3 regions of the Roseateles sp. P4_D2 genome follow, and region 1 is predicted to be linked to each of the others. Evidence: riboswitches for the same ligand, from Rfam matches in the RefSeq annotation. Region 1 holds a riboswitch; each other region holds the start of a gene.
What was found. Region 1 has a riboswitch for cyclic di-GMP ahead of AC1DW0_RS24850 (hypothetical protein). Riboswitches for the same ligand answer to the same signal wherever they lie in the genome.

Region 2: linked by a shared signal. The riboswitch ahead of AC1DW0_RS27565 (S8 family serine peptidase) and the one ahead of AC1DW0_RS24850 (hypothetical protein) in region 1 are both predicted to bind cyclic di-GMP.
Region 3: linked by a shared signal. The riboswitch ahead of AC1DW0_RS18210 (S53 family peptidase) and the one ahead of AC1DW0_RS24850 (hypothetical protein) in region 1 are both predicted to bind cyclic di-GMP.

What each region holds. Positions count from the first base shown of each region.
Region 1 is NZ_JBFUIM010000015.1:129,222-134,718, reverse strand. It holds gene AC1DW0_RS24870 (Crp/Fnr family transcriptional regulator) at 1-374, shown strand, start outside; gene AC1DW0_RS24865 (M48 family metallopeptidase) at 375-1,343, opposite strand; gene AC1DW0_RS24860 (flavin reductase family protein) at 1,415-1,891, shown strand; gene AC1DW0_RS24855 (SRPBCC family protein) at 1,982-2,425, shown strand; gene AC1DW0_RS24850 (hypothetical protein) at 2,575-3,399, opposite strand; cyclic di-GMP riboswitch class I at 3,494-3,584, opposite strand; gene AC1DW0_RS24845 (hypothetical protein) at 3,717-5,168, opposite strand; gene AC1DW0_RS24840 (ABC transporter ATP-binding protein) at 5,168-5,497, opposite strand, start outside.
Region 2 is NZ_JBFUIM010000020.1:17,494-22,990, reverse strand. It holds gene AC1DW0_RS27570 (sensor histidine kinase) at 1-161, opposite strand, end outside; gene AC1DW0_RS27565 (S8 family serine peptidase) at 221-2,380, opposite strand; cyclic di-GMP riboswitch class I at 2,493-2,583, opposite strand; partial or broken gene AC1DW0_RS27560 (GMC oxidoreductase) at 2,836-3,042, shown strand; gene AC1DW0_RS27555 (YCF48-related protein) at 3,091-5,497, opposite strand, start outside.
Region 3 is NZ_JBFUIM010000009.1:287,122-292,618, forward strand. It holds gene AC1DW0_RS18200 (response regulator) at 1-311, shown strand, start outside; gene AC1DW0_RS18205 (ATP-binding protein) at 308-2,395, shown strand; cyclic di-GMP riboswitch class I at 2,559-2,645, shown strand; gene AC1DW0_RS18210 (S53 family peptidase) at 2,695-4,509, shown strand; gene AC1DW0_RS18215 (ATP-binding protein) at 4,544-5,497, opposite strand, start outside.

The DNA.
Region 1 (5,497 bases):
CGGCCAGCGTCATCACCGAAGAAGGCAGCCGCCTGGTCATGGTCACGCGGGCCAGTCTGCTGACCCACATCAGCGAGCACCCCGAATTTGCCTTCGAGTTGCTGACCAAGGTCATCCGTCGCGCCCGCGCCGCAACGCTGTCGACCAAGCAGCTGGCGCTCAACGATGTCTACGGCCGGCTCAAGAACCTCGTCGACGAGACCACCGGCGATGGCCGCCACCTGGCGCTCACCCACCAGGGCATGGCCCAGCGCCTGGGCTGCTCGCGTGAGATGGTGTCCAAGCTCGTCAAGGACCTGGAGCTGGGCGGCTACCTGAGGCGCGTGGCGGCCGGCGAATACCAGCGACTCAAGAGCCTGCCAGCGCGCTGGTAGCTACCGCGACCTGACCTGCAGCGGCGGCGCAACCGGGAAGCGCTGGTCCGGCTTGGCTGCGCGCTTGTAGAGGCCCTCGACCTTGGGCAGGTTGGCCTGGATGTCGCGGATGCGCGTCGTGCTGGCCGGGTGGGTGGACAGCCATTGCGGTGGCGCGCCCTTGTTGGCCGTCATCATCTTTTCCCACAGGCGCACGGCGGCGGCGGGGTCATAGCCCGCACGGGCGGACAGCTCGATGCCGACGAGGTCGGCCTCGCTTTCGTCGTCGCGGCTGAAGCGCAGGTTGACCAGCTGGGCTCCCATGCCGGCAAGGCCGCGGCCCACGTTGCCCAACCCCAGCAAGGCCGAGCCCAATTCCACGATGCCGTTCGTGAACGCCGACTTGCCGACGCGCTCGCGGGCATGCTCGCGCAGCGCATGCGCGACCTCATGGCCCATGATGGCGGCGACCTCGTCGTCTTCCAGCTTGAGCTTGTCGAGGATGCCGTAGAAGAACGCGATCTTGCCGCCCGGCATGCAGAAGGCGTTCAGCTGCGCGCTGGCCAGCAGGTTGACTTCCCACTTCCACTGCCGGGCGCGGTCGTTCCATTCGTAGCTGAAGGGAATGATGCGCTGGGCGATGTAGCGCAGCCTCTGGGCCTGGGGGTGGTCCATCGGCGCCAGGGCACGCTGCTGGCCGGCCTCGCGCATCATCAGCGCGTACTGCTGGCCACCGGCCTGTTCCAGCTGGTCGGCCGACACGAAGCCGGTGAACTTGCTCTTGGGCCCGACCTCCACGCCTTCGCGTGCCCAGGCTGGCATGAACGCTGCGGCACCGGTAGCGGCGAGCAGCCCTGTGAACAGGCGGCGGCCGCGCAGGGCCGGTGGCGCGCAGCGGCCGGCGGCGCAGTCGGCGCAGTCGCCGAACATGCGCGTCGGCGGGTCAGTGAACTGCAGGTCGTCGCGGACCTGGAAGTCGTCGGCATCCATACCGACATTGTGCTTGGGCGGCGATGGCGGCTTTCGTAGGACAGCGGCGCGGGACTGGCGACAATCACCCCATGGACAGCCAGCAATTCCGCGCCGCACTGGGCATGTTTGCCACCGGCGTGACCATCGTCACCGTTCGCGCTGCGGACGGCGGCCTGGTCGGCCTCACCGCCAATTCCTTCAACTCCGTGTCCTTGGACCCGCCCCTGGTGCTGTGGAGCCTGGCGCGCCGCGCCGGCTCCATGCCGGTGTTCTCGCATGGCTCGCATTACGCCATCAACATCCTCGCGGCCGACCAGAAGGAGCTGGCCCAGCGCTTCGCGACGCGTGACATCGATCGCTTCGCCGGCGTGGCCTGGCACGAGGGCGCGGGCGGCGCGCCGGTGCTGGAGGGGGCTGCTGCCGTCTTCGAATGCGCCAACCGCAGCCGTTACGAGGAGGGCGACCACGTCATCTTCGTCGGCGAAGTCGAGCGTTGCTCGTCCCGGCTCGGCGCTCAGCCGCTGATCTTCCACGGCGGCCGTTATTTCACCGAGTTGCCGATCTAGGGTTTTTTCCGGGTTGGCGTTGTCGATCCGGTCGGGCTCTGATCGTCGTCATGACAGAGGGCCATCCTCTGTCCAACCACGGAATCGACCATGACCAACACCGTCACCCTGCACCGCGTGCTGCGCTGCCCGCCCGACCGCGTCTACCGCGCCTTCACGACGCCGGCCGCCATGGCCAAGTGGCTGCCGCCCCATGGCTTTACCGGCACCGTTCATGAAATGGACGCCAAGGTGGGCGGCACATACAAGATGTCGTTCACCAACTTCACGACCGGCGGCGGCCACAGCTTTGGCGGCCGCTACCTGGAGCTGGTGCCCGGCCAGAAGCTGCGCTACACGGCAGCCTTCGACGATCCCAACCTGCCCGGCGAGATGACGACGACCGTCGAGCTGCGCGCCGTGTTCTGCGGCACCGAGGTGCACATCAAGCAGGAAGGCATCCCGGCCATGATCCCGGCCGAGGCCTGCTACCTGGGCTGGCAGGAGTCGCTGACCCTGCTGGCCCAGCTGGCCGAGCCGGAAATCAACCAGTAACGTGGTGCGCTCGGGCCGAGCGACGGGCCGCCCCTAGCCGGCCCGCCATGGCGATGTGCTTGCGGCTCAATGCCGCCAAGCATCGCCGCCCCCTCGGGGGCCGGTTAGGCCCGCTCGTGTTCAGCGGAGCGGGACTGGACGAGGGGTCTTTACTTGACGCCAGGTGTCGGCACGATGGCCGCCATCGCGGCCTTGAAGGCGGGGTCGGCCATCAGTGCGTTCCAGGCCGCCATCAGGCTGCCGTAGTCACCGGTCGAGATCTTCTTGGCGTTGATCGCCGTCGTGAGGGCGGCGTTCAGGCGCACGATCTCGGCGTACTTCGCATAGCCCTTGCCCTTGAGCTGGGTTGCCGCGTAGTTGCTGTAGCCCCAGGCGTTGTTGAGGTTGTTCCAGTCGCCCGAGCCGGGCTGGACATAGACGACCGGTGCGGGAGCGGGCGACGGGGCCGGTGCGGGCGGTGCGGCCACGGGTGCCGGAGCTGGTGCCGCGGCGGGCTTGCCGCAGGTGCCGCTCACGTTGATGCGCACCCAGCCCGTGCTCGGCACGCCGTCGACATTGACGACGACCTTCACGTTGTTCGCGCCGGCGAAGAGATAGGGCTGGGTCCAGATCGTCTTGACGACCTTGGGCGTCAGCGCGATTTGCGTGTTCTGCGCGATCAGTGTGTCGTTGCTGTAGATGCGGTTGGTGCTGGCGGCCACGGCTGAGGCGCTGACCTCGTCGTACTTGAAGTTGAAGGCGCAGCGGCCGAGGCTGGAGATGAAGGCATCCTTCTCGCTGACGGTGATCTGGGGCATGGCGCCCGTGGCCGTGCCGTTGGCGGCGACGAGCATGGGCGCGGCCTGGGCGAGGACGGTCTGACCGTCGCTCTTGACGATGCGCACGAGGCCGGTGAGCTGGGCCGTCGGGTCGGCGGCGAAGCCGGCCTGGGCGAAGAGGGCGAGGGCAGCGAAGGCAGTGGCTTGGAACTTCATGGCGTGGTCTTTCGGGTTGATGCAAAGGGTGGGGCTACTGGGCAGTAGCCGGCACCTCCCCGTGTGCCACGCTGCGGACATGTCCTTGTCCGCCCAGGGCGGCCCCGCTGTCTTTTGCTCCTGTCAGAGCACGAAGACCGGTGGCTTTGCGTCCCCGCCTTTCGACGGGTTTGCCGACTGCATGGGACGCAGTGTGCGGATGTAAGCCGTGTTTTGTCCGTGCGTCAGTTCACGAACCGAGACCCCCGCCCGGCGAGCGGCGCGAGGCCCGCGACGAGCGGTTTTTGAAGCTTGCGGCGGGCTTGCGCCGAGCGTTTTCAGCTCAGGCGACCGGCCGGCAAGGCCGTTGGCGCAGCGCTCAGCGTGCGCCAGCGCCATGCGCCCAGCGCGGCGCTGAACGCAACACTGATGCCTGCCAGCAGAGGCAGCGGCGCGCCCAGATCCTTTTGCAGCAGGAACATGCCCCAGCCCATCAGCATGAAGGCCAGGATGGGCACGACGGTGGTCCAGGCCGTGGGCGACTTCATGCGCGAAGGCGCGCGCAGCAGCCAGCCGGTGCTCAGTGGCAGGGCGCCAAAGGCCAGGCACAGCAGTGCGGCATTGTTCGCGGCCCAGGCCAGCAGGCCCAGGCCGGCGGTCGTCAGCGCCCAGGCAACCAGGGCGTGGCGCAACTGCATCCGCGCAACCGCGCGGTTCAGCGCCTCTCCCTGCGGCAGGCCTGGCAGCAGCCGCATCAGGGCCTGTTCGCGGCGGCTGTGCCAGAGCATGTTGGGCAGGGTGAAGCAAGGGTTGAAACCGATGCTCGCCAGGCCGATGGCCATGCCGTAGGCGCCTTTGGTCCAGTTGTCCTGCAGGCCCTGGCCGGCCAGCGCAAACGCGATGAAGAAGCTCAGCGCGGCGATGCCCACGGCCATCACGGCGCCCAGGCTCTGGTGCAGCCAGTGCTGCCGGCCATGCAGCACGATCTCGGCGCGGCGCATGGCGCTCTGGCCCGTCGGTTCGGCCTGCGCGACGACATGGCGCTGCCAGGCCGACACGGCGAGCGCAAAAGGCTGGCTCAGCCATTCGCCCACCCGGCCGAAGGCGGCGGCACCGGCGTATTTGCCCTGCATGCTGTCCTCGGCGGCGCGGCGCATGCGGCCCAGGCGGGCATAGGCCTCGGCGTGGGCCGCGTCGCCCCTGCCGAACAGCCGCGTGAGCGACCAGCCCAGGGCCAGCAGGCTCAGCGCGAGCACGGACAGCGGCTGGGCCAGCCACAGCTCGCGCAGCGCGGTGCCCAGAGGCGCCAGCCGCCGGTCCAGTCCGGTGCCGAAGAACAGCACCGGCCCGATGGAGATCACCAGCCAGAGCTGCCATTCGCGCGTCGCCCAGCCCATGAAGGCCAGCACGGCCGCGGCGCCCAGCAGCAGCAGGGCGAAAGAGGGCATCTGCGGCAGGCAAAGCCACAGCAGGGCTGCGCTGCCCAGCGACAAGCCGGCCCAGGCTGCGAGCGCGGACTCCAGCGTCTGGCGCAGATGGCCGGGCACAAAGCGCGCGGCATGGGGATGGTTCTGCTGCATGAGGCTGCCGATGATGGCCATCCACAGCGACATCAGCACCAGTGCCGCCGAAAGGGCCAGCATGGGCACCGCCAGCTGCGGCGCCAGGTAGACGCCCAGCGCCAGGCCCAGCACGGCCAGGGCGAACAGCGCCCGGCGGCCCCAGGGGGATTCGCGATCGCGCTGGCGCCAGAAGGCCAGCAGCAACTGGCTGTAGGGGGCGGCTTTCATCACGTCAGCTCCGCGAACAGGTCTTCGAGGTTGACGGCCTGTGCGTCCAGCGGCGCGCTCACGCCGGCCGGCAGCCGGGCCAGCACGCGCTCGCGGCCGGCCTCCAGCGGCGTGCGCTTGAGCGGCTGGGCGTTCAGCCGCGCGAACAGGCTGGCCAGTTCGGTGACGGTGCCGGTGAAGGCGCGCACCTGCTCCAGCAGCTCGTCCAGCGGCGCCTGCAGGGCGATGCGGCCGCCGCTCAGGAAAGCGAGGTTGAAGGCGACTCGCTCCAGGTCGGACAGGATGTGGGTGGAGAACACGACGGTCGTGCCGCGGTCCAGCACCTGGTC
Region 2 (5,497 bases), on a different contig from region 1:
ACCAGCCCGGCCAGCATCGCCAGCAGCGTGCCGCCCACCACGCGCAACCAGGCATCCGGCGAAAGGCTCACAACGTGGCGCAACGAGTGCGCGAGCACCACCACACCGATGCAGACCACCGCCCACCAATACACCGCCGCCTTGCGGTTGTAGTCCGGCATCAGTGCCTGATGGACGCGCCGAGGCCAGCTCACTCCGGGCTCGGCGCCTGCAGCAACCATCATCGTTCGCCGGTGCGGGCAACTTCGCTGAGCACGACACCCTCGCTGAGCACCACGCCCTCGCTCAGCACGACACCCTCGCTGAGCACCACGCCTTCGCTCAGCACCACGCCTTCGCTGAGGACGACCCCTTCGCTGAGGACCACACCCTCACTGAGGACGACGCCTTCGCTGAGCACCACACCGCTGCCCGATGCCAGCCAGCCGGAAAGCGTCGCGGTGGGGACGAAGACGCCCGTGCGACCCAGCAGCGAACTGCGGCCGACCAGCGAATTCAGCGTGATGACGCCGTCGGTCAGGAAGCGCTGCCCCGTCGGCACGGGAGACGCCGTGATCGTCGACAGCGCCGCGCCGGGGCGGATCTGGACAGTAACGCGCGTCGCGCTGCCGCCCACCCAGAACAGGCCCGGGTCGTACACCGGCTGGTAGCGGGTGAAAAGCGCGCTGCCGCTGTAGAGGTGGCGCCCGCCGGCGAAGATGATGCGACTCCAGGGCACCGACTGACCGCCGATGATCGACACCGGCGCGGGCATCACCTGGCCCGGCGCCAGCAGCGGCGCACCCGCCGCGATGCGGCCGCTGGCGATGACCGTGGCGAGATCGCTGCGCAGCGCACCGGCCAGCCGCACCGCGCCGTCGACGTTCAACAGGCCCGCGCCCTGCTGCAGCAGGTTGGCGCCCGGCAGGGCCTGCGCGGTGTACTGCAGGATCGCCTTCACCAACGGGGGCGTCAGGCCGGGGTTGGCCTGCAACATCAGGGCCACGGTACCGGACACCACCGGCGCAGCGACCGAAGTGCCGCTCAGGTCCATCAGCTCGCGGCCCCGCGGCTGCGCCGTGCCGCCATAGGGCGCCGACAGCGAGGGGAAGTCCGTGGCGAGCGTGCTGCCGGCCGCCATCGGGCCGACGATGCGATTGCCCGGAGCCACCAGGTCCGGCTTGAGCAGGTTGTCGGCGACGCGGCGCCCGTCGGGCAGGAACAGGCCGCCGCGGGTGGGCCCGCGGGAACTGAAATGGTTGACTGCGTCGTCGCTGCGCGAGGCCGTCGCCTGCGTGTTGGCCGACCCCACGGTGATGACCGAGGGCTCGTTGCCCGGCGAGCTGATCGTGCCGTAGCGCTCCTGGCCGGAAGCGTCCGTGCCGTAGTTGCCGGCGGCAACGACCACCACGAGGCCGGCTGCGCTCGCGCCGCGCAGAGCGCCGCACAGCGGGTCGGTCCGATACGACTCGGTCGAATCGGCGGCAAGGCTCACGTTGAGCACGCGGATGTTTTGCTGCTTCGCATGCGCGATGACCCAGTCGATCCCGGCCAGCACATCGCTCAGCTCGCCTTCGCCGCGGCTGTCAAGCACCTTGACGTCGACCAGCGAGGCCTGGGTGGCGATGCCGCTCGACTCGGGCAGACGCGACGTCGAGCGGCCTGCGGCGACGCCCGCGACATGCGTGCCGTGGCCATATGCATCCGCCCCGCCCGCCGCTTGGGGGCGTTCATCGAGCGCCGCGTCGGATCGGTCGACGCCGGGCTGCCAGGCGCGGCCCGCGCCGCCTTGCGTCACCTTCTCAAAGTCGACGGCGCGTGCGACCCGCGAGCGCTGGCCATCGGTGAACGCGGTGTGGTTCCCAGCGATGCCCGAATCCAGCACGGCGATGGCGACGCCCGAGCCGTCCAGGCCCCGCGCCGCGCCGATCGTGGCGGCACGCACGTCGGCTGCGCCGGTGGAGGCCTCGGTCAGGCTGAACGTGCGGGCCGCGCGCCGGTTCGGCGAGATGCTCTGCACGTCCGGCCGCGCAGCGAGCGCGTCAACCTTGTCAACGGGCAAGGTCACGAAAAGCGCCGGCACCGACTGGTAGCGCCAGTAGACGGTGCCTCCCGCCGCCACGACCGCGCGGCGGAGCTCGACCAGCTCGGCGTCCCGCCCGTCGCTGACGACCAGGGTGTGCACGTAGCGGCGACCAGCCAGTTCCTGTTGCCAGCGCTGGCGAGGCGCAGCGGCCGAATCGACGGCCTGGCGCAGATCGGCGGCAATCTTGTCGCGCGGCGCTGCTTGCGCCAGTGCAGGCCACAGCAATGCAGCCAGCGTCAGCAGCAGCGCAAGCGCCGCGTGCAGGCGCCACTCGATCAGAACTACGAATCGAAGAGGGAGCGTGGTGGACTTCATGGACAGCTTTCGTTGTTGCGCTGATTCCTACGCACACGCCCGGTCGGGCGTCGCGCCGCATCCCGGCGACGGAAGAGCTGCCATGTCGACGGCGACCTGCCGGCGGCTTGTCCTTGGCAACCCCGCTGTCGTAACCCGCCAGGCGGGCCTTAGACCGGAAGCTTTGCGACCCCGGCTTTCGCTCGGGTGTGCCTTTGTCATCAGTGAAAAAAATGTATCTGAAATCGCGGCGTAACGCCGTGAACAAGTGGCGCTTCCAGTACCGTCTGGCCACCGTTACACATCGACGATCCGGCCATGAATGCAGCACCGTCCAAATAGGAAGGCATGCGCCGATCGACGCAAGCCATGTCAGGGTGCCCAGGCCTCAGTCTTGCGCTGCAGCAGCTGACGCTGGCGGCGGCCGTAGTACCAGACCGACGAGGAACTGGCGCGCGATATCAACAACCATCTAGCCCGTGGGCACCTGCCGCATGGGCCGCAAGGACGACCCCGGTGCGGTGGTCGACTCACGGCTGCGCGTGCGCGGCGTGCGCGGCGTGCGCGGCGTGAGCGGGCTGCGCATCGCGGATGCGAGCGTGATGCCGACGATCAAGAGCGGGAACACGAATTCGCCGACGTTGATGGCTGCGGAGAAGTTGGCTGGGTGGCTGGCAGCGTGAGCCGCGCCTCGTCGGCGTGCCCCGCTACAGCGCACCGGGGCTGGCGGACTAACGCCCCCCGTTGCCGGTAGCCAGCACCGTCCCCGCCTCACCTTCGATCCAGGCCGTCTTGCTGTCCACGGTCTGGATGCGCCACAGGTCGCGGTCTGCTTGTGTGGGCTGTCTGACCCACGTCTTGCCGCCATCCGTGGTGGCAACAACCATGCCTCCACGGCCCACCGCCCATCCGTTGTTGGCATCGGCGAACGCAATGTCAGCGAACTGCCCGATGACGCCCATCACCTCGGTCCAGGTGGCGCCAGCGTCGTCCGAACGGTACAAGCCGAAGGTTTGCGCGGACCACCAGGTCTTGGCATCGCTCGCGATGACTTTGCTGCGCGTGTTGAACGGCGATTCAACGTTGGGCGCGAGAACCGTCCAGGTCTGGCCATCGTCCACCGTACTTGCCAGCAACGTGCCAGGTCCATAGATGACGATCTGTCGCCCGTCTCCGAAGAACAGCCCACCTACGCTCACCGTCTGCGGCGGTGACAGGGTCATCCACGTCTGGCCGCCATCGCGGGTAAACACCAGCCCGCGCCGATCGGTCGGCTCGCCCCAGCCACGGTTGGCGTCGACGAAGTCGAATCGCACCAGGCCCCCATGAACTAGCTGGCCATCACGCCATGTGGCGCCGCCATCCGGCGTCTTGTACAGGCGGCCGTCGCTCTGCAGCATCCAGCCGATCTTGTCGTCGACGAAGCGCAGCGCCGTGTTGGTGGCCGTGGAGGGCAGGCCTGTGCTCGGCTTGGTCGTCCAGGTTCGCCCGCCATCGCTCGTCTGGCGCAGTTGGCCCGTCGCATCCAGACCAAGGCCGCGCTTGGCGTCAAGGAAGGCGAGTTTCATGGAGTACCCGCCAAACCAGGGCGACGAGGGAAGGTAGTTGGGCAGTGGAGCGGCATCGACCGCGATCGTCCAGTTGCGTCCTCCGTCGGTCGACAGGAAGGCGCGCCCGGTGCTGTCCTGCATGCTGAAGACGTTGCCATCGACCTGACGAAGGCGCTTGAAGGCCGCATAGGTGGGTTTGCTGAGGCCCTCCACCGATGCGGAGGACCATGTTTGCCCTCCGTCACCGCTCCAGGCCAGACCGCGTTCTGCGTACTCGCCTCCCAATTCGGATGGCCGCCAGATAAAGGGGCCCTGTGACGGCACCAGCACCGTCGTGCCGACGGCCAGGGCTCCCTCGCCGGTGGCGCCCAGCGCAGGCAGCCGCACGGTGCTCCAGTGCGTTCCGCCGTCGTTGCTGGAGATCAGCGTCCGATTGTCGAGGCTGGCCAGCAGCACCTGGTCCGCTGCGCTCGCCCGGATGATGCTCAGCCTGTTGCCCACCGGCATCGCGGCGCCATCAAGGGTGCTCGGGTCGACGCGGCGCCAGCTGTCACCGCCGTCAAAGCTCAGGAGGAGCGTATAGGTTGTTACCCAGCTCACCGTGGCCGGGTCGAACGTCGACAACACCCATCCGGCAGCCACGGTCTGGTCGTCGACCAGGTTGAAGAACGCGCTACCGCCATTGCCATGAGCCAACAGGTCGAGCACGACCGTGCTGGTCCGTCCGAAGTCCGTGGAGCGTCTCAACTCGGCACCGGAGAAACCCCAGAACGTCCCGCGCGATGAAATGTCGCTGAGAAAAAAATCGTGCCGCGCCCAGGTTGCGCCCCCATCGGTCGTGTGCAGGCCCGTGGTGCCGACGATAGCGATCTGATCGTCGACCGCCACCAGCCGACTGCCAAAGCCGGCTCGCAGCGCAAGGGGCACGGGGGCCGTGCGGCTCCATGTCTCCCCACCATCGGTCGTGCGGAGCAACGTGGGCTCGTCACCCATGACCCAGCCGTGCTTCGCCGAAGCGAAACTGACGGCCCTCAGCGCTTTCGTGGAACCGCTGGCCTCAGTCGACCAGGTGACGCCGCCATCCGTGCTCCGGGACAGCTCGCCATGCTCTCCCGTCACGAACAGCGAGGTCTTGGATGCAAAGAAGCTGTCGGTGTGCACATTGCCATGCGGTAACGGCTGCTGCCAGCACCAGCCGCCATCGCCTGTCTTGGAGCATTGCAGGCCCCTGACGTTGTTCAGGTTGGTGATGCTGACGCGGACGACCTCCGTCTTTGAGGCGCCTGCAGCGTTGCTCACTGTGAGCTTGACGTCGTAATCGCCACCCTTGGCGTACTGATGCTTCGGACTGGTCTCGGTGCTGGTCTTGCCGTCACCGAAATCCCAACCAAAGCTGAGGCCCGGCGTCGAGGGCGCGCTGCTGCCAAACTGGAGCTCACTGGTCGACTCGGCCGTCGCCGGTGCCGTGACGCTGAGGGTATCTGGCAAAGGGGTCGGCGGTGTGGGAGGCTCGCCGCCGCTCCCACCACCGCCGCCACATGCGCTCAGCAGCGCCGCTGCAACCAGCGCACCCCACCAGCTCGGCAAT
Region 3 (5,497 bases), on a different contig from region 1:
TCCTGTCCGGCTATGCCGACCTGAACGCGCTGGTGGCGGCCATCAACGAGGCCGAGATCGCCCGTTTCATCTCCAAGCCCTGGGCCGACTTCGACCTGCTCAGCGCCGTGCGCCAGGTGTTGCGCATCCGCGAGCTGACGATGGAGAACCAGCGCCTGGCTGACCAGGTGCGCCAGCAGATGGGCGTGCTTACCGCCCAAGAGGCGGAGCTGCGCCGCCTGGAGCGGCTCGAACCGGGCATCACCCATGTGAAATGGGGCAGCGACGGCTCGTTCATCCTGGAGGACCCGGATGAAGAGGTGAAGTGGTGACCGTACTGACGGTCGACTTCAGCCTGGCGCTGCAGGCCGTCAGTGCGTCGGTCCTGGTGCATGGATCGGACCGCATCCTGTTCGCCAACGCGGCGATGGAACGCCTGCTGGGCTATGGGCTGGAGGCGCTGCAGCAGATGCCGCCGCACGGCTGGGCAGCGCCCGAGTTCGCCGATGAGTTGCGGCGCTATGGCCAGCGGGCGCTGGCCGAGGAAGGCGAGCTGCCCGCGATCGAGATCGAGGCGCTGACGGGCAGCGGCTCGCTGCGCGTGCTGGAAGTCAAGGCGCATCGCGTCATGCTCGACGGCCAACCCTGTGCGGTGCTGACCGGGCAGGACCTCAGCGACATCCGCCACGTGCAGACCAGCCTGCTGGACATCGGCCGCGTGCTCTACCAGATCCTCGAGAACAACCCGGTGGCCACGCTCGTGATCGACAAGTCTCACCGCGTCACGCACTGGAACGCCTCCTGCGCCCAGCTCACCGGCCGCGACGCCTCCGAGATGCTGGGCCGCGACGACACCTGGCGCGCCTTCTACCCCGAAGCCAGGCCGCTGCTGGTCGACCTGATCCTGGACGGCAATGTCGAGCAGGAGCGCCAGCGCCTGTACGGCCGGCACTGCCAACCGTCGCCGCACATCGCCAACGCCTACGAGGTCGAGGGCTACTTCCCCAATTTCGGCCGGGAAGGGCGCTGGCTCTACTTCACGGCTGCCCCGCTTGTCGATGCCCACGGCGAAGTCGTCGGCGCCATCGAGACACTCCAGGACATCACGCGACGGCGCCAGGCCGAGGACGAACTCCGCCGCCATCGCAACGAACTCGAGAACATGATCGCGGACCGCACGGCCGAGTTGCTGAGCACCCATCATGAACTCGAAGCCTTTCTCGAGAACGCGTCGGTAGGCATCATCGCGACGTCCAATCAGCAGATCCAGCGCGGCAACAAGAAGTTCATCGAGATGTTCGAACTCGGTGACGTCCCGCCCCATGGACTGCCGACGCGCCGCCTGTTCAAGAGCGACGAAGACTTCGAAGCGCTGAGCCAGATCGCCATCCCGGTGCTGTCGCGGGGCGGCTCGCTGCTGCACGAGATGGAGGTCTGCACGCTGGCCGGCAACACGCTGTGGGTGCAGATCATTGCCTACGTATCCAACCCCGAGGAGCCGACAGCGGGCACCTGGTGGCTGCTGCAGGACCGCACGGAGGTGCGCCGCGTGCAGCGTGAGCTGGAGCTCAACTACGAGCGCATCAAGCAGACCAACAACCGGCTTGAGGAAGCGCAGAACCAGCTGCTGCAGGCCGAGAAGATGGCCTCCATCGGCCAGCTCGCCGCCGGTGTCGCCCACGAAATCAACAACCCGATCGGCTTTGTCAGCTCCAACCTCGGCTCGCTGCGCGGCTATGTCCAACCCGTCTTCGCGTTGCTCGCGCTGCTGAGGAAGACGCCGGCCGACGCGCTGCCTGGCGATGTGCGAGAAGAGCTGGACAGGGTGGATGCCGCCGTCGACCTGAGCTTCGTGCAGGAGGACCTGCCCCAGTTGCTCGACGAGAGCGAGGAGGGGCTGTCGAGGGTCAAGAAGATCGTGCAGGACCTGAAGGACTTCTCACGCGTCGACCATGCCGATTGGCAGGACGCCGACCTCAACGCCGGGCTGGACTCGACGCTCAACGTCGTCATGAACGAGGTCAAGTACAAGGCCGAGGTTCGCAAGGACTATGCCGTGCTACCCCCCGTGCACTGCATCGCCGCACAGCTCAACCAGGTCTTCATGAACTTGATCGTCAACGCGGCCCATGCCATCAAGGAGCGGGGCACGATCACGCTGACCACGCGCGCCGAGGATGGCTGGGTTCGCATCGAGATCGCAGACACGGGCAGCGGCATGAGCGAGGAGGTCAAGCGGCGCATCTTCGAGCCCTTCTTCACGACCAAACCCGTCGGCCAAGGGACGGGCCTGGGCCTGTCCCTGTCTTTTTCCATCGTGCAAAAGCACGGCGGTCGCATCGAAGTGGATTCCCAACCCGGCGTCGGCACGCGCTTCACGGTCTGGATCCCGCTGCACCCGCCGCAGCCCTCCTGAGCTTTTGTGTCCTGCGTGACACAAAGCAACCACAGGGCAGTAACTCACGAAACGCAGACTGGCGGCATCGAAAGCTCGCGCTGCCCGCCGAGTCAGAAGTCACGCAGCGCCTTTGTGGGGCCCCGTATCTCGGCACCCCGGCGCCTAGACTGAACCTGTTTCACAACCCAGAGGGCAAACCCGTCGAAAGGCGGGGACGCAAAGCCACCGGCCTACAGCGCGCAAGCGCCACGGCAGCGGGGCCACCAAGACCGGCAGGTCTTGATCGGCGTGGCCCTCCTTCGTACGAGAACCCGGCCATGCGCAGTACCCGCCCTGTCTCCTGGACTTCCTGGACCTTCAGCCTGCTGACCGCCGCGGCCCTGACCGCTTGCGGCGGTGGCAGCAGCGACAGCCCGACCGTCCAGGTCAGCGAGGCAAGCTCGGTCATCAACCTGAGCGTGGATCTTGAGGAAGGCAGCACTGCCGCGACCAATGTCGTCGCCCAGCCCAGCTTCCACACCGCCGCCGTCGATCTCGAAGAACCCGACAACGGTGCCGCACCCCACCGCAGCCACGCCCTGGCCGGTGTCGCCACCCAAGGCCTGACACGCGACCGCCTGGACGACGCCATGCGGCCTCGCGCCTTCGCGGCGGGTGCAGGCGAAGCCGCCCCGATGGCGACGTCCACTGCGGTGACGACCTATACGCCGGCACAGATCCGCGCCGCCTACGCGCAGCCGGCCCTGCCCGCCAGCACCGCCGGCCTGACCGCAGCCCAGGCCGCCCAGCTCGGCGCCGGCCAGACCATCTACATCGTCAACGCCAAGCACGACCCCAACATCGCCGCCGAGCTGGCCGCCTTCAACGCCAAGTTCGCGCTGCCGGCCTGCAGCTCGCGCAACCTGGCGGCCAACGCCAGCCTGCCGCTGGCCAAAGCCTCCGCGTCCAGCTGCGAGCTGGTCATTGCCTACAGCACGACCGCCGGCGCCCTGACCGCCACGGCGCCCGCCTACGACAGCGGTTGGGCCACCGAGATTGCGCTGGACGTGCAATGGGCCCACGCGACGGCACCGCTGGCGCGCCTCGTCCTCATCGAAGCGCCGGACGCCGGCGTCGGCAGCCTGTCCAAGGCCGTGGCCCTGGCCAACAAGATGGGCGCTGGCGTGGTGTCCATGAGCTTCGGCGCCGCCGAGGGCAGCTGGACGTCGAGCTATGACAGCGCCTTCGCCACCGCCGGCATGAGTTACCTGGCCGCCACCGGTGACAACGGCGCGGCCGTGTCCTGGCCTTCGGTGTCAACCCGCGTCGTGGCCGTCGGCGGCACCACGCTGAGCTACAGCAGCGGTGCGCGCAGCGAAACCACCTGGACCGGCACCGGCGGCGGCACCAGCGCCTATGTGGCCCTGCCCAGCTACCAGAGCGGCACCATTGGCGGCTACGCCAAGCGCGCCGTCGCCGACGTCGCCTTCAACGCCGACCCCAACTCCGGCCAGTACGTGGCGCTGATTGCACAGGGCACGACGACGACGCGCTGGGTCAGCGCCGGCGGCACCAGCCTGGCCACGCCGCAATGGGCCGGCCTGCTGGCCGTGGCCAACGCGATGCGCGCCGCCGCCAGCAAGGCCCTGCTCGGCCAACCGCACGCGGCCCTCTACCAGCAGATCGGCGCCGTGCCGACGCAGTACGCCGCCGCCTTCAAGGACGTGGCCAGCGGCAGCAACGGCACATGCACGAGCTGCACCGCCAAGACCGGCTATGACACCCCGACCGGCTGGGGCACGCCCAACGTCAGCGCCCTGCTGAGCAGCCTCAGCGGCGCCAGCGTCACGACCTCGACGACCACCCCCACGCCGACGACCAGCAGCGGCCCCACGCTGACGACCACCAGCCTGAGCGGCACGGCCGGCAAGGCTCTCGCCGCCACCATCGGCTACTCGGCGCCGGGCGCGAGCTCGCTGAGCATCAGCATCAGCGGCGCCGCCAGCGGCATGAGCTTCTCGGCCACCAGCAGCGGCCTCGCCCTGAACTGGGCCAACCCGGTAGCCGGCCGCACCAACCTCGTCATCACGCTGAAGGACAACCTCGGCCAGACGAGCACGGGCAACGTGACGGTGACGATCAACGCGAGCTGAACTCAGCACTGGCGACTGCTCGAATACTGCTTCGTCACGATCCAGACCAGCTGACACGGGCAATGAGGCCGCCACCATCGCGTGGCATCAACCTGAGCTCGGCGCCTTCGGCGCGCGCGATGCGCTCGACGATGGCCAGGCCCAGGCCCGAGCCGGGCTTGCCGCCGCGCGCCGTGTCGCCGCGCTGAAAGGGGCGCTTGAGATCGTCGACCCGGGCCGGCGCGATGCCCGGGCCGCGGTCGCGCACCTCGATCCAGGCGGCACCGGCGTTTTCACCGCAGGCCAGCTCGATCGGCGGCGCACCGTGGTTCTGCGCGTTGACGATGAGGTTGAGGACGAGGCGGCGCAACGCCTGCGGCCGTGCGCGCCGATGCACTGCCTGCCCATTGGCCAGCACCGGTTGCGGCAGGCCCGGCGCCAGGGCCAGCGTCTCGGCCAGGAATTCGCGCAGCTCGACGTCCACGGCCGGCAGCTCCTGCTCGGCGGGGTGGGCGGCGCGCGCGTAGTCGAGGAACTGGGTCAGCAGCCCGTCCAGGCCGTGGAGGCTCCGGTCCAGCGTGTCGAGCAGTTCCCTGTCCCCCTGGCCCGCTCGATCGAAGGAACCACGCAGCAACTCGCTGGCGAGGCGAATCTTTGCCAGCGGCGTGCGCAGGTCATGCGACAAACCGGCCAGCATCAGCAATCGCTCCTCCTCGTCGCGCGCCAGGGCCTCGGCCATGTCGTTGAAGCCGCGCGCCAGCGCCGCGGTCTCGGCCGGGCCGTCAGTGGGCAGCAGCAAGCGGCGCTGGCCGGCACCGACCGCCCGGGCCGCGTCGACGAGGCGGGCCAGCGGGCGGTTGATGCGGCGCTGGATCAACCAGGCGCCGAGCAAGGCCAGCACGGCGCTGACGCCGCTGGCGATCAGCCAGGTGCGCGCGAAATGGTGAGCCGGCTGCACGGCAGGCAGCACCAGCCAGGCCGGCGCGCCAGGCAGTTGCACCGCGATGAG